DNA from 3 places in the Gorillibacterium sp. CAU 1737 genome. Region 1 is predicted to be linked to each of the others. Evidence: riboswitches for the same ligand, from Rfam matches in the RefSeq annotation. Region 1 holds a riboswitch; each other region holds the start of a gene.

Region 1 (5,104 bases):
CGGCCGAAAGCCTCCGGAACCAGACACTCTGGAGATCGTCTGGTTTAAAGAGGGCGATGCGGCAGCGCTGCTGGAGAACGGCTCGCTGCTCGCAGTCATCCCAGGTTGGTCCGGGGAAGGAGGCTTTCACGGGTATGCCCTATTCAGCAACGAGGCCGGTCCCTTCGCCTGGCCGCTGAAGGAGGCGGAACCGGTCCTGGTAGAACGGGTAGAACGGAGCCGTCGTTTTTGGGAGACCTTCACCCCGGAAAGGTGGGGACAGGCGCAGCAACAGTACCTTGCAGTCCTGGAAAGCTTCTTAGGTGGACCGCATGAGAAGTATTACGCGATTGACGGCGGGCATTTCCCGCCGAAGGCGATGATTACGGCACACAAGGAGGAAGTGCTGTATGCCTTTACCCTTGGCGTAAGCCTCATCCCGCAGCCGAAGGTGGAGCAATACCTCGGGGAAGAGGGGGACGACTCCCGCCGCATTGAGCTCGCTTTCGCTGCGCGCATAGGCGCCTTGGCGGATGAAAAGCCCGTCCTCGGCTACTTGTCCGCCCAAACCGGACTTCCGTGGGGGCTGTTGACCTGGCTCGGTCACGGTCATACCCTCTCGTGCGCAGAGGTTCCAGGCTTCCCTTATGTCCTACTCCTAAACGGTACTCTGGCCGTTGGAACTCCCTCGCCGGAGCTGCCTGAGTTGGATGGGGAGCGTGTAAACGTGCTGTGGGCCATTCCAATCACGGAAGCAGAATACCAAGTAGCAACCGAACAAGGAAGCGAAGAATTGCTTCGTCTCTATAAGGGAGAGGCCGAGCAATTGGCGATCTTCACGGGAGAGCCCAAGTTTATCAGGAGTTAAGCATACAGGAGAGAGCTGCCGTTCTTTTGGCTTTTTTAAGCCGAAGAGCGACAGCTCTTTTTTGATGAAACAGACGCCTCTTCAGTGATTCATGGGTCTCGTGATTCAGTGATAAATAAAATAGTTCACAGCGATAATGGAAAATGCAGGATACCAGCAGACTGCGTCGAATTCCTTATGTCGGCTTGCAGGAAACCGCGCCTGGATGCCCAACATCATGAGAAAAGAGGGAAATGATGATCAAGAGAAAGAAAACTGCTTTAACCGCCTTATTGGCGGCTACCCTGCTGGTGGTGCAAGCACCAATTGCACTGAAGGCATCGGCCGCCGCCCAGCAAAGTCCGGTCGTGTACATCGACGGGGTCCAATTGAATTTCAGCCAACAGCAGCCGGTTGTACTCAAGGGGCGAACCCTGGTGCCCATGCGAGCCATCTTTGAAGCGCTTGGTGCAACGGTACAGTACGACGGAAAAACAAAAGCGATCACAGCTACCAAGAAAGATGACTCGTTTGACAAGTACGTAGGGGACAAAACGATAAAACTGCAGTTGGATTCCACGAAAGCAACAATACAAGCGGAGCCGTCCAAGGAATTTGCCGAGAACGCTGTTAACAAGAATGTCACCCTGGACGTACCGGCCCAAACCATTCATAACAGCACGATGGTCCCGCTCGCTTTCGTCGGGGAAGCCCTCAACTGTCATGTCAAATGGGACGGAAAGCAAAACCGGGTTGACATCTTCAAGCCGCAGGTATCGGAATCCTGGTATGTGCAGGGTACGTTTACGGATGAGCTCATCGAAACTGAAGATCCTGCTGAAGACTATCAGCTGGAAGAGCTTCCTGCAAACACCGAAAGAGTTTTCCTGCGAAAAATCATATATGGCGACCAGGAGGCATTCGTCTACCATAGTCGAATTGAGGGGTTCATTCAGCCCTCTGATGAAGAGGGCAAAGAAACTGAGACGAAGGAACCTTTTAAGATGCAAGCGATGATCAAGGGAGTATATCAGCATGAAACATGGCTGGGTAATTATTCATTATCCTATGACATAGAGGGCTACTCCTATGTATCGGTGGAAAGTTCCTTCCATCTTGGGCCTTATTATGAAAACGAGATGCCCGATTTGCGCTACATTCCTTTTTCGCTCTACAAAGCTTTTTCGGATGCCTACGAGAAAGGGTTGCTTAGCTAACTACGCGGGGTGAAACCCGATCATTGAGCCCTAGAGCAAACAAGCCTCCAACTCTCGCAAGGGAGATGGAGGCTTTTATTTGATTTGGTTAATTCAAGGGTCTAAGGGTTCCGTCTTAAAAGGAAAAACCCGCAAATGTTTGCGCGGCCTTGTAAAGCACATAGAGCAAAATGAGATAGGCGACGATCGTAAGCCAGGTAAACTTCCGCTTTTTGCGCAGCTTCTTCTTTTTCTCCTTGTCGTCCCAATCATCCTGTACGTCCAGACGTGCCTGGTGGCGAATGACTTCTTCCTCGTAGACCGGATCGTTCTTGTCCATCGTCAGCCCTCCTCCATCTCAAGATATGAGGGGATTTGCAGGGATATGAACAAGCAGGGCTGTTGTTCCCAGAACTTCCTTATACCGAATTGTATATACTAAGTGATATACTCAAGATGCAAGCGCAAGGCTTGCTTCATAACCTTTTTTTCTCCTTTTTGCCGCTGGATATAGGGATCCGGCGGTTTTTTTGCGTGTAGAATTCGTGAGAAATTGCCGTTCTATGGGAGTAGGAGGTTCTTCCTATTTTGCGGAAATGACCATGATTTGCCATTGTCTGAGCCGATTCCGCATGGTACCGTAGGATAGAAAAAGAAACCAATAGCCGAATCCGGTTCTGTTTGGCCGGTACGGGGGATGTATTTGCCGGGTATATCGATCGGGGAACTTCTAAGCAAGACCTCGGGAGCGAGTGCCAACGGCGTAACCTGCGTTTCTTGCTTGTTCAGCGAGAAACATGGGTTAGTGGGGTGAATGTCAGGCCGGGTAATCGGCTGGCTAGGGAGGGACCTCTTCCCGAATCCGTCAACTAACCTCGGAGGCATTAGGAGGAACAGAAGCTGAAACCGATCATCAAGAGTCTGTTGCTAACGTCTGCTGTTTTCGTTTCCGGTGCTCTTTTTGCCACTTCGACTGAAGCGGCTGCCTTACCCGTCAAGGTCCAATTGAACGACAGCCTCCTTTCCTTCCCCGACGCCCAACCGTTTGTGGATGATAACAGCCGGACTCAAATTCCGGTGCGGATGGTGGCGGAAAAGCTGGGGTATTCCGTTTCTTCGACCCCGGTTGGAAAACAAGTGAAGGTGACGATCTCGGGAAATGGGCGTACGGTCGTCCTGCAGACGGGATCCAACCGCGCGGAACTGAATGGAAAAGGGATCACGCTCGATACGAGCGCCATTTTGTCGGACAATCGCACTTATGTGCCCCTGCGGTTTATCTCCGAATCCTTTGGAACGGAAGTGGACTGGGACTCCAAGACCCAGCTCGTTATCGTCAGTTCGGATGGCAAAGACCATTCGCCTGTTCTCAAAGCGGTAAGCCCGGCGACGATCCTCGTGACCAACTCGCAGAAGTACCTGGGTATTCCTTATATGTGGGGCGGAAATACCACGAGTGGATTTGATTGCTCCGGCTTTGTCCAATTCCTGCTCAATCAGCAAAAGGTATCGGTTCCGCGTACGGCGGACGGCATGCGGCAAAGCACGGGAACGTCTGTTTTTGCGCCCACTCCGGGGGATCTCGTCTTTTTCTCGGACAGCCAAAAGGCGCCGGCCAGCCACGTGGGTATCTACCTGGGAAATGGGAAATTCATCTCCGCCACCAACTCAAAAGGGGTTCAAATTACCCCGCTTACATCCGGGTATTGGGGCAATCGTTATTTTACGGCCAAACGGGTCTTCTCTTCCTGAGAAGGTCCGTTTTCATTTTGGATTGTCATTCGGTGGAACAAACGGGTACAATGAGGGACGTATGAATTGCCGTAATGGAGGGGATCGCGTTGTCCAAACCCTATGAAGTTGTCGTACTGGGCGGAGGAATCGGAGGCTACACGGCTGCCATTCGGGCTGCTCAGCTCGGCAAGACCGTAGCCCTGGTGGAAAAGGAGAAGCTCGGGGGAACCTGCTTGCACCGAGGGTGCATTCCCACGAAGGCGATGCTCCGCAGTGCCGAGGTCTACGCCGAGTTTCGGGAAGCAGCCGAGTTTGGCATTGAGGCCGAAGGCTTTCAGATCAACATGGGCAAGGTCCAAGAACGCAAGAATCGAATCGTAGAGCAACTGCACAAGGGCGTGCAGTTTTTGATGAAGAAGAACAAGATCGACGTCTATTCCGGCATGGGCCGGTTGATCGGACCGTCGATCTTTTCCCCGCGCGCGGGCAGCGTTGCCGTAGAGCTTGCGGGTGGCGAAACCGAGACGCTCGTGCCTGAGCACCTCATTCTCGCAACCGGCTCCCGGCCCCGCTCGCTGCCGGGACTCGTTCCCGATGGCAAGCGGATCTTGACGAGTGATGAAGCGCTGGAGCTTCAGGAGGTGCCCAAGTCGGTGATCATCATCGGCGGCGGCGTCATCGGCTCGGAATTCGCGTCGCTGTTAAGCGACATGGGGTCTGAGGTGACGATCGTCGAGTTCGCCGATCGCCTCCTTCCCATGGAGGACAAAGACGTGTCCGTCGAACTGGCGCGCCGGTTCAAGAAGGACGGCGTCAAGGTGCTGACCGGTGCTCGGGTGCTGCCGGAATCCGTCCAAGCGGACGGCGAGGGCGTGAAGCTCAGCGCCGAACAGGCATCCGGGATTGCGGAGCTGTCGGCCGAGCTCGCCATTGTGGCGGTAGGCCGAGTGGCGAACACCGAAGGAATCGGCTTGGAGAACACCGATATCGTGGTGGACCGCGGCTTCATTCGCACGAATGAATACATGCAGACAGCCGAAAACCACATCTACGCCGTAGGCGATGTCAACGGTCGCATGCAACTCGCCCACGCGGCTGCTCATCAGGCGATTGCAGCCGTGGAGCGCATCGCGGGCATGGAGGCTCATCCGTTCCGCGTGGAAGAGGTTCCGCGCGCCGTATACACACGCCTGCAGGTGGCAAGTCTCGGCTTGACCGAGCAGGAGGCGAAGGACGCGGGCCGCACGATCAAGGTCGGCAAGTTCCCCTTCAAGGCGCTTGGCAAAGCGCTCGTTCAAGGGGAGACCGCCGGCTTCGTGAAGGTTGTAACTGACGCGGCTACGAACGA
Region 2 (5,104 bases), on a different contig from region 1:
AGGACGGATGAAGAGCCCGGAATACGTCGCGAATGTGACGGCGAAGTATCGTGCGGCCATCGACCGGTATTTTGCCGGGGAGGACCCGTCTCCGTCGAAGGAGGAGCTGCGCGAGCTGCAGCAGAGCTTCTCGCGCGGCTTTACCCCCGGCTTCCTGAAGGGGACGAACAACAAGACGCTCGTCGAGGGCACGTTCCCGAAGAGCCGGGGTGTGTACCTCGGCCGCGTCAAGGAAGTGCTGAAGGACGGCGTGCTCTGCGAGCTCGAAGCGCCGCTGAAGCGCGGCGACGGCATCGTCTTCGACGCGGGCGACCCGACGCAGAAGGAAGAGGGCGGCCGCGTCTATGACCTGCGCAAGCGCGGGGTCAAGGTCGAGGGCGAGGTGCCCGGAGGGCTCGCCGAAATCATCCCGGGCCGCCACGATGTGGCGCTCACTCGCGTGAATGTGGGCGACCGCGTCTGGAAGACGAACGACCCGCATCTCGACAAGCGGCTGCGCCAAACGTTCGAGACGGACAAGCCGTACCGGACCTTCCCGGTCAAGGTGAAGGTGCTGGGCGTGCTCGGTCAGCCGCTCAAGACGTGGTGGACCGATCTCGCAACCCGCAATACCGTGCAGGTGGACTCGGAGGCGCTCTTGGAACAGGCGCTGAAGCGCCCGATGGACGAGGCGCTGTTCCGCGAGCAGTTCGGCCGCCTGGGCGGCACGCTGTTTGAGCTCACGGAGCTCGAGCTCGTCCTCACGGACGACCTGATCGTGCCCATGAAGGAGCTCAATCGCCTTCGCCGCGAGGCGGCGGAGCAGCTCACGGTGCTGCGCGAGGCGCCGCCTCGCTACACGCTTCGCAGCCGCGAAGAACAGGAAGCACGGCTTGCCGCCGACCGGCCGCCCGTTCGGCCGAATGAGCTGACGGCTGCCCCAGAGCTGACCGTGCTCTGCCGCACGCTGCCGCAGGTGCATGCAGCCCTCGAAGCCGGAGCGACGTTCCTCTACGCCGACTTCGAGTTCATCAAGCAGTTCCCGGCCGCGGTGGAAGCGGTGCGGGCGGCGGGCGCGCGAATCGCGCTCGTGACGCCGCGCATTCACATGCCCGGCGAGACGGGCTTCTTCCAGCACATCCTGCGGCTTCAGCCGGACGCCGTGCTGGTGCGGAATACGGGCGCGCTCTATTACTTCATGCGCGAGCGGCAGCTTCACCCGGAAGACCGCCACCCCGAGCTGATCGGCGACTTCTCGCTGAATGTCGCCAATCACCGGACGGCGGCGCTCTTCCTGGAGGCAGGGCTTGACCTCTTCACCCCATCCTATGACCTGAACATTCAGCAGATGATCGATCTTTTGGAGAAGACCGACACGTCGCGCGCGGAGCTCGTGCTGCACCAGCATCTGCCGATGTATCACACCGAGCACTGCGTGTACTGCACGTTCATGAGCGAGGGAACGAACTACACCAACTGCGGCCGTCCCTGCGAGAGCCAACGCGCCTCGCTGCGCGACCGGATCGGCATGTCCCATCCGGTGCGGGTGGACGAAGGCTGCCGCAACACGGTATACAATGCCATCGAGCAATCTGGCGCGGAGTACCTGCCGCAGTTCCTCGACCTGGGGCTGCGCCGCTTCCGGGTGGAGTTCCTCGAAGAGACACCGGAGAAGGTACACGAGGTACTGGCTCTATACCGGGATGCGCTGGAAGGGAAAATCAGCGGAACCAAGGTATGGAAGGCGCTGAAGGCGACCAATCAGCTCGGCGTCACGCGGGGACAGTTGGTGAAATAGCGAGAAAACGCGCCCTAGCGCGAGCGCGGACACGAGCGGCGGAGAAGTAAGCGTTTTTCGCCGCTTGGATCGGTCGCTGTCGCCAACGGCTGCAAACGGCGAGCCTTTACAGAGGAAGCGGCGGCGCTGTATGATACGAGTCGTGATTACGACATACGCTGAATTCCCGTAAGAGCGGGTGCAAACCAGACCGGGTCTCTGACCCCATCGGTCCGCGCACACGCTTCAGGGGAGCGGGGGAACCGAACAGTGCGCTATGCGCGCTACAGGGGTGAATCCTTTGGCCTTTTTCGCCAAAGGTAGGGCGACTCTCACGCCCGAATCCGACAGCTAACCTCGCAAGCGTCTCGAGAGGGGCTTATTTGTTCTGCGCTGCGAATCCCATCCTCGCGAAGAGGGTGTCTTGGGAAGAAGCCGTGGGGATGGAGTCTCTTTCCCCGGCTTCTTTTTGTTATGCATACAAAAAGCTTGCCGGAACTGCACGTACACGCATTTCAGATCCGCAGGGCCCGCGCGAACGCGGACCGGATCACCGGGAGGAAGCTTTTTATGGAAACCATCCAGGACGGCCAGAAGAGAGTGCTTGTCTCTGCTCCAAGTCCCGCAGGAGAACAGTTCATCCGCATGCTTCGATTCAAAAAAATACCCTTTGCCGTCCTCATCAACCACCCGGATCAACGGGAGCGCTTGGCTAAGCTGGGCGTTCAGGACTTCATCCAGGTGGATACCAAGGACAGCGGGTTTCCCGATGGGGTGGGCGAGCCGGCCCGCATGGTCTTCCTGTTTGAGGACAGCCTCAACCTCACCTGCCGGTACCTCAAGCTGTGCAGCTCCTGGACGGAAGGGCCGATTACCGTCATCTCGCAGAGCGGTGTACCGCGTCCCATCTACCGCCATCTAGGTGCGAAGAATGTGATCTACTCGCGCAGCGGGGAAGTGTCTTACCTGTTGCAGAGCGTCTAGTCTCCCGATTCTCTATCCTCCTATCCGCTTCATCCAAGTGCTGGTCGATCCGGCTTCGGTCTGTTATTCTGGAGGAAGTGCCCTTGCATTTTCCAGGAAAGGACTAGAGCCTTCATGAAAAAGCTGTACGGGATCCTGCTTGTCCTGCTGGTTGCAGCCGCGCTTGTCTTACGCGTCGGCTATGTGGCAACCTCCGAGAGCACCAAGCTGTCCCACGATGAAAAGAACTACTCCGATCAGGCGGTACGCCTGGTCACGACCGGCGTCTATGCCTATAACGCCGAAGAACCCAATGCCCGGGTAACGCCCGGCTATCCGCTCTTCGTAGCTTCGTTCGTGAAGCTCTATGGAGCCGACCGTCTGCCTGCCGCACAAGATGCGGTGCGATACCTCCAGTGCGTTCTCGGTGCCGCCTCCGTGCTGCTTTTGTTCGCCATCGGACGTGAGCTGTGGAGCCCGCGGGCGGGTCTCATTGCGGCTGCAATCGCCGCCTTTTACCCGACCTACATCTGGTCGCCGCAGCTGTTGACCACGGAGACGCTGTTCCTTGCCGCCTTCCTCGGCATGCTGCTCGCGCAGGCGAAGATCCTCACCCGAAACCGGCTGCGCGATCATATCGCGGCAGGATTCCTCGTTGCGCTGACCGTCCTCATCCGTCCTCAGGTGCTGCCGCTTGCTGTGGTGCCTTACCTGTTCCTGTGGGTGAGGGACCGGCGTTTGTACATGCGCGAGATTCTCGTCGCGGTCGGAGCGTTCGTTCTCCTCATGCTCCCGTGGTGGATTCGCAACCTCGTCACGCTGAATGAGTTTGTGCTCACCGCCAAGGGGGGCATGGGCAACCCGTTCCTCGCCGGAACGGATCCGTATTTCAAGGGAACCATCGATTGGAACGAAGCCCAGAAGGGTGATCAATTCCAGGAGGGAATAAAGCGGCTTAAGGAAGGCTTGAAGGAGGACCCCTGGCTGTGGATTCGCTGGTTCACCGTCGGTAAATTTATGGTCATCTTTAAGACCCCTCGACTCACCCTGCCCGGCGTGCTGGCCGATGTCTTCACCGCGATTCACCTCGCCTTCGCGTGGGTCGGTTGGCTCGCACTGCTCAGCTTCCGCAACCGCCCGCTGCGTTTCCTTGCTGTCGGCCTGCTCCTTCTCGTCGGCATTCAACTGCTCTTCATCCCGGTGGCACGCTATGCGTACCCGATGTATGCCTTCCTGATGCTCGGCGCAGGCTATGCCGTGTCGCTCGTATGGAACCGGCTGCGCCGTCCCGAAGAAGCCCTCGGTTATCCCGGTGAGTACCGATAAAAGGGTACATAAACACGAGAAATGAACCATAAGCACAGGCTCGCTTCCTAGGTGATTTCATGCTGGGTCGAGTGGGAATCCCTCTATAAAATGCAGCCGTCTCTCCTAGGACAGGATCGTCCGAGAGGCGGTTTTTTCATTTTTCAGGAGGCGAGGGTTACAGGTTGGATAAAAAATCCTCGAACCCCTGCAACCTTTTGCCAAAATGTCCGTCTAGGAGGACAGACAAAGCGATAAGCTTGATCTCAAGGAGGATGACACACATGAAGGCTTGGATGAAAACCACCGGTGCGATTGTGCTGGCAAGTGGATTGATTTTTGGGGGAATGGGATTGTCGGGCGCGTGGAAGGGACCGCAGAAGGCTCTCGCCGAGGAGGCGCAAAAGAACGTGATCCAAGTATCCGGTAAAGGAGAGCTGTCCGTGAAGCCGGACATCGTCTACCTGAACATTGGCGTAGAGACCTCGGCCTCCACGGCAGCTGAAGCGCAAAAGGCAAACGCCGCCAAGATTCAAAAGGTGACCGACGCGCTCAAGAACGACTGGAAAGTAGCCGAAAAGGACATTCAAACGGCTCGCTTCAGTGTACAGCCGAACTACACCTACAGCGAGAAGGAAGGCCAGCAAGTCAAGGGCTACAACGCTTATCACACGCTTGAAGTGAAGTACCGTGACCTGACGAAGGTCGGCAACCTGCTGGATGCTGTTACGGCAGCGGGTGCCAACAACATCGGCAATGCGTCCTTCTCCGTCGAAGATCCTTCGAAGCTGGAAGCTCAAGTGCTGGAAAAGGCCGTCGCCAACGCCGACGTCAAAGCCGCTGCCATCGCCAAGGCTGCCAAGCGCACCCTCGGCGTGGTTCTCTCCGTGACGGAGCAAGCGAACAGCAGCACCCCGTACTATTATGCGATGGAAAAGGCTCAAGCTACGGCTGCCGGCGATGCGGCAACCTCGGTACAGCCGGGTGAAGTGCAAGTGAACGCTCAAGTGAGCGTTACGTATGAAATGAGATAAGGCCTTACCCATAGGCACGGTTATATCGAGGGCGGGATGCTCATAA
Region 3 (5,104 bases), 220 kb from region 1:
GTCCATGACGTTTTCCCTTCCTTTTCCCGGTGAAGTTTTTGCTACGCTACAAAGCTTAGCACCCTCGATATAAGCACGGGATTAAGGAATGGCAAATGGAGTTAAGATTGTGTGTAGAAACGCTGGAAAACAAGTCGGTTTCGATGAGATGCTGGATTGTGAAATTACGAAAAAAGAAAACAGACTTCTCTATGGCCGATTGCCACGAAAAGTCTGTTTTCTGAAAGTAGTGCGGTCAAGAGGACTTGAACCTCCACGTCATTGCTGACACTAGAACCTGAATCTAGCGCGTCTGCCAATTCCGCCATGACCGCATATTTTGCGCGTTGCTGCGCTTATCGTTGTCCGCTTGGCTGTCGAACAACCGAGGAATAATATATCACGTTCCCCGGTTGTTTGACAAGCCCTTTTTTACTGGTATTTTATGGCGTTAACTACAGCGGCCAAAACCTCTTTCTAATCAGCCGGACAGAGCCTTACGAAAACAACGTCCGGTACTCGCTGTAGCCTTCTTCCTCCAGCTTGTCCTTCGGGATAAACCGAAGAGCGGCGGAGTTGATGCAATAGCGCAAGCCGCCCTTATCGGCGGGTCCATCCGGGAACACGTGGCCGAGGTGAGAGTCCGCTTCCGTGCTGCGCACTTCGGTGCGGACCATGAAGTGGCTGTGGTCAGCCTTCTCCTTGACAACTTCCTCCTCCACCGGTTTGGTGAAGCTGGGCCAGCCGCAGCCGGAGTCGTACTTATCGAGCGAGGTGAACAGCGGCTTTCCCGAGACGATATCCACGTACAAGCCTTCTTCGTGATGGTCGAAGAACTCGTTCTGGAAGGGGGCTTCCGTCGCGCTGTTTTGGGTCACCTCATATTGAAGGGGAGTTAGGCGCTTTTTCAAGTCTTCAGAGCTCTCTTTAATGGTTCTCCCCTCCCCATGCTTGCTCCAGGTACCGATCTCGACCGGATCCCTTGCGGTATTGCTTGTAGTGCTCCGGGTTCTTCTTATGGAAGTCCTGGTGATATTCCTCTGCCGGATAGAAAGGCATCGCCGGAACGATGGGGGTGACGATGGGGTGACTGAAGCGGCCGCTTTCATTCAGGCGCTTCTTCGAAACCTCTGCCAAATCACGCTGCTCGTCGCTGTACGTGAAGATGGCCGTCCGGTACGATTCGCCGCGATCGCAGAATTGACCTTCCGCATCGGTCGGGTCAATCTGCTGCCAGAATACCTCCACCAGCTCGGAATAGGGAAAAATCTCAGGATCAAACGTGATTTGAACCGCTTCCGTATGCCCCGTCGTTCCCGAGCATACTTCCTTATACGTGGGATTCTCCTTATGACCACCCGTGTAGCCGGAGACCACGGAAATGATGCCGGGACGCTCTTCAAACGGGCTAATCATGCACCAGAAACATCCTCCCGCGAAGGTTGCCTGTTCCAAACGGCTACCGGCTTCTGGTTCGTGATGATCGCTCATAGGGGATGTACCTCCTGTTCCTTTTAAAGACGTGTAGATGACTCGGGATTAGTATAGCATTTCACTGCCGCTTCGCTCAAATGAAACCCGCTTGAAGGAGACGTTGAAAGCTTTCCCTTGTTCTTCCCGAAGGAAACGCGCTATAATCGGAAAATGCTTTGATTTCATCATTCCCGGAAAGGACGGAATTTCATGCCAGCCACGCTCAATCGACCGCAAAACCGAATGCAGGTGCTTGTCAGCATCGTGCTCGCCATGCTGGTCGCTTCCATGGACACCACCATCATCAACACCACCATGCCCATCATTGTCAAGGATTTAGGCGGTTATTCGCTCTACGCCTGGGCATTCGCTTCCTATATGATCTTCTCAACGGTGCTTACCCCCATCGCCGGACGGATCTCAGACTTATACGGACGCAAAACCATCCTGGCTGCCGGCATCATCGTATTCCTCATCGGCTCTCTGCTCTGCGGACTGTCTCAAACCATGATGCAGCTCATTTTGTTCCGCGCGGTTCAGGGTATCGGAGCTGGGATCATGAACCCCTTTCCTGCGATTATCGCCGGAGACTTGTATCCCATCGAGGAACGGGGAAAAATCCAGGCGCTCTTCTCCGCCATGTGGGGCATCTCCGCGGTTATCGCCCCTCTATTCGGCGCCTTATTCACGGAGTATGCCTCGTGGCGCTGGATTTTCTACATCAACATCCCGATATGCCTGCTGTCCCTCTTCTTCCTGAGGGCTTACAAGGAAGAATACGAGCCAAAGCCAGCCTCGGTGGACTACGGAGGAGCCGTGCTCTTCACCTTAGGCGTAAGCCTGACGCTGGCCGCCACCGCTTTTGAGAAGCAGGCCTGGTGGCTCGTATTGGCCGGTGTTGCCCTGCTCGCTGTCTTCATTGCTTATGAACGGCGGCAAAGCTCGCCCATCGTCCCGCTTGCCCTTTTCCGCAGCCGACCGATCCGGCGGATGAACATCAACGCCTTCCTGTCGAATGCAGCATTGTTTGGCACCGCGAGCTATGCTCCGACCTTCCTGCAGGAGCAAGGGTACTCCACTTTTGTGAGCGGTGTAGCCTTGCTTGCGCAATCGGCTGGTTGGATGCTCATGTCCGTACCCGCTGGTAAGCTCATCCTCCGCTACGGGTACTCCCGCCTCTTGATCATCGGCAACGTCCTCCTCGTTCTGTCCGGTGTCCAGCTGTTTTACCTGTCAGCCGGAAGCAGCTACTTGTACAGCCTAACCGCCCTGTTCATTCAAGGGATGGCGTTCGGGATTCTCGTCACCGTCACCATCATTGGCTCCCAACAGTTTGTTGACGGGGATCAAAAAGGGATTTCCACCTCCCTCATGATGTTCTCACGGAACATCGGAACGGCGGTTGGTGTTACGGTTATGGGCAGCCTGCTCACCGGTGCGGCCCAGTTCATGACCGGCGTCCACTCCCTGTACACCTACGGGTTCCTGGTCAGCCTGCTTTCTCTCGCGACGGCCTTCCTCTCGCTGGAGGCAGCCAAGCGGCCCCTTCCGAATGCGCTGTAAGGCTGTTCCGTCCTCACCTGTATGATTTCATCCAACTGCATACAGAAACGAAAAGAAGCCTCCGCTCCAAGAATCATTCTTGGTAGGAGGCTTCTTCCGTTTCGAACGAAATTCTATAGATCAGTCCGTAAACTCTTGTACCCAAGCGCCATTGTAATAGCCGACGCCGATTTTTTTGTAGTTCGCATTGAGAATGTTCGCCTTATGTCCTGCGCTGTTCATCCAGGCGGTCATGACCTCCTGCGGCGTCCGTTGGCCCTTGGCGATGTTTTCACCGGCATAGGAATGCGGAATGCCATAACGGGTCATCATATCAAATGGAGAACCGTAGGTCGGCGACGTATGGCTGAAGTAGTTGTTCACGATCATGTCTTTCGCCTTGTCGACGGCCATCTTGGACAGGGCCGAATCGAAGGTGAGCGGGCTCAGTCCCGCTGCCGCACGCTCCTGATTGACGATGGAGGCTACCTGTTTGGCATAAGCCGTAGCGGTATCATCGGTTGCCGACGTCCCTGTGGATGGTGCGGACGGGGTCGAAGTCACCGGAGTCGAAGGGGTCTTCGACGGGGTGCTGGTGGTCGTCTTGGTCGGGATGGTGATCACCATGCCCTCCCAGATGATATTGGGGTTCTTGATCCAGCTATTGGCTTGAATCAGGGAGTTCAGCGTTACGCCTTGATTCACGGAAATTCTCCAAAGGGTATCATTCGCTTTCACGCGGTAAGCGGAAGCGGCATCAGCCGTACCAGAGGCGAGCAAAGGCGCGGCAAGAAGGCTGCCGGCGAGAGCGGTGGTCATCAGACGACGGGTAAAAATAGTTTTGCGAGTATTCAAAGAAAGACACTCTCCTTTTGGCGGCCTGCGAGGTTAGCTGACGGGTTCGGGAAAAAGAGAAAATCCCGGCTGCGCATCGGCGCAGCTTCACCCCAAGAATGGGGTCCCCCGCGCTCTGGTCAAGAGCTTCGGCCTGATTTGGGTGTGGCATGACCGTTTCTATTCTATCACAGCTAGAGTGCCGGTTGATCCGGTAAATAATAGAAACGAAGCGAAACTGGCCCTCGCTACAGAGAGAACCAGTTTCGCTTCGTTGTTCGATTCCATTGTCCTTTGTGCACATAATCGTTCTGAACGGGGTCGTAGCGATAGTCTGTTTTCCACAGCGGAGCATAGTGAACGATCTCGCGCATGGCGCGCAAGAGTGCGTGTACCTCTTCGTCCGATACGATCGGGTGAAGAGACAGCCGAACCCAGCCCGGCTTTTCCAACAGGTGTCCGCTCTCTACCTTCCGGCGGATTCGTTCGGATTCTTCCGGGGAGAGGCCAAACAAAAAATGCCCATACGTCCCTGCGCAGGAACAGCCTCCGCGGGATTGGATACCATACCGATCATTAAGCAGGCGAACGACCAATGGATAATGCAGATCCCGGCAGAGAAAGGAGACGATAGGAAGCCTTTCCTGAAGCGCGCTGTCCAGAATGTGGATCCCCGGCAAGGTGTCGAGTCCGTTCAGCAGCAGTTCGGTTAGCTGTCCCTCCCGCTCACACAGCTCACTTATGCCCATTTCTTCCTTGAGCGAGATGGCGAACGCGGCCTTGGCAGCCTGCAAGAAGCCGGGTGTTCCCCCATCCTCTCGCTCTTCCTTCTCCTCCAAATACGTTACCCCGCCCCAACGGTCCGTCCACAGCACCGTCCCTCCTCCGGGGAGATCCGGGATCTCTCCGTTTACCAGTCGGGCATGAACGGCAAGCACCCCGCTGGCACCGGGGCCTCCTAGGAATTTATGAGGGGAGAAATAGACGGCATCCAAGCCTTCCTCGGGATCGTCGGGGTGCATATCGAGCTCGGCATAGGGAGCGAAGGCCGTCCAATCGGCAAAAACCATCCCCCCGTGGCGGTGCATGACTTTTGCCAAAGCCCCTAGCTTCGGCATAACCCCTGTCACGTTCGAGCAAGCCGTGAACGCTCCCAGCTTCAATGGGCGATCAGCAAAGCGAACCAGCTCCGCCTCGAGGTTCTCTGAGCTGGCCAGGCCGTTCTCATCCGGTTCCAGCACGATGACATCCGCCAGGCATTCCTTCCACGAGATTT

Evidence for each region. Region 1 has a riboswitch for cyclic di-AMP ahead of AAFN83_RS03180 (C40 family peptidase). Riboswitches for the same ligand answer to the same signal wherever they lie in the genome.
Region 2: it holds a riboswitch for cyclic di-AMP, as region 1 does, so the genes downstream of both, AAFN83_RS18055 (hypothetical protein) here and AAFN83_RS03180 (C40 family peptidase) in region 1, are expected to answer to the same signal.
Region 3: it holds a riboswitch for cyclic di-AMP, as region 1 does, so the genes downstream of both, AAFN83_RS04200 (CAP domain-containing protein) here and AAFN83_RS03180 (C40 family peptidase) in region 1, are expected to answer to the same signal.

The regions. Positions count from the first base shown of each region.
Region 1 covers NZ_JBDQQO010000001.1:681,792-686,895, forward strand. Annotated here, with positions in the region: gene AAFN83_RS03165 (suppressor of fused domain protein) at 1-847, shown strand, start outside; gene AAFN83_RS03170 (copper amine oxidase N-terminal domain-containing protein) at 1,084-2,043, shown strand; gene AAFN83_RS03175 (hypothetical protein) at 2,159-2,362, opposite strand; cyclic di-AMP (ydaO/yuaA leader) riboswitch at 2,676-2,921, shown strand; gene AAFN83_RS03180 (C40 family peptidase) at 2,947-3,774, shown strand; gene lpdA (dihydrolipoyl dehydrogenase) at 3,849-5,104, shown strand, end outside.
Region 2 covers NZ_JBDQQO010000009.1:177,211-182,314, forward strand. Annotated here, with positions in the region: gene AAFN83_RS18050 (U32 family peptidase) at 1-1,777, shown strand, start outside; cyclic di-AMP (ydaO/yuaA leader) riboswitch at 1,989-2,138, shown strand; gene AAFN83_RS18055 (hypothetical protein) at 2,327-2,740, shown strand; gene AAFN83_RS18060 (glycosyltransferase family 39 protein) at 2,855-4,045, shown strand; gene AAFN83_RS18065 (SIMPL domain-containing protein) at 4,309-5,058, shown strand.
Region 3 covers NZ_JBDQQO010000001.1:903,496-908,599, reverse strand. Annotated here, with positions in the region: gene AAFN83_RS04220 (hypothetical protein) at 1-6, opposite strand, end outside; tRNA gene AAFN83_RS04215 (tRNA-Leu) at 231-314, opposite strand; partial or broken gene msrA (peptide-methionine (S)-S-oxide reductase MsrA) at 477-1,470, opposite strand; gene AAFN83_RS04205 (MDR family MFS transporter) at 1,663-3,015, shown strand; gene AAFN83_RS04200 (CAP domain-containing protein) at 3,136-3,849, opposite strand; cyclic di-AMP (ydaO/yuaA leader) riboswitch at 3,857-3,993, opposite strand; gene AAFN83_RS04195 (aminotransferase class V-fold PLP-dependent enzyme) at 4,077-5,104, opposite strand, start outside.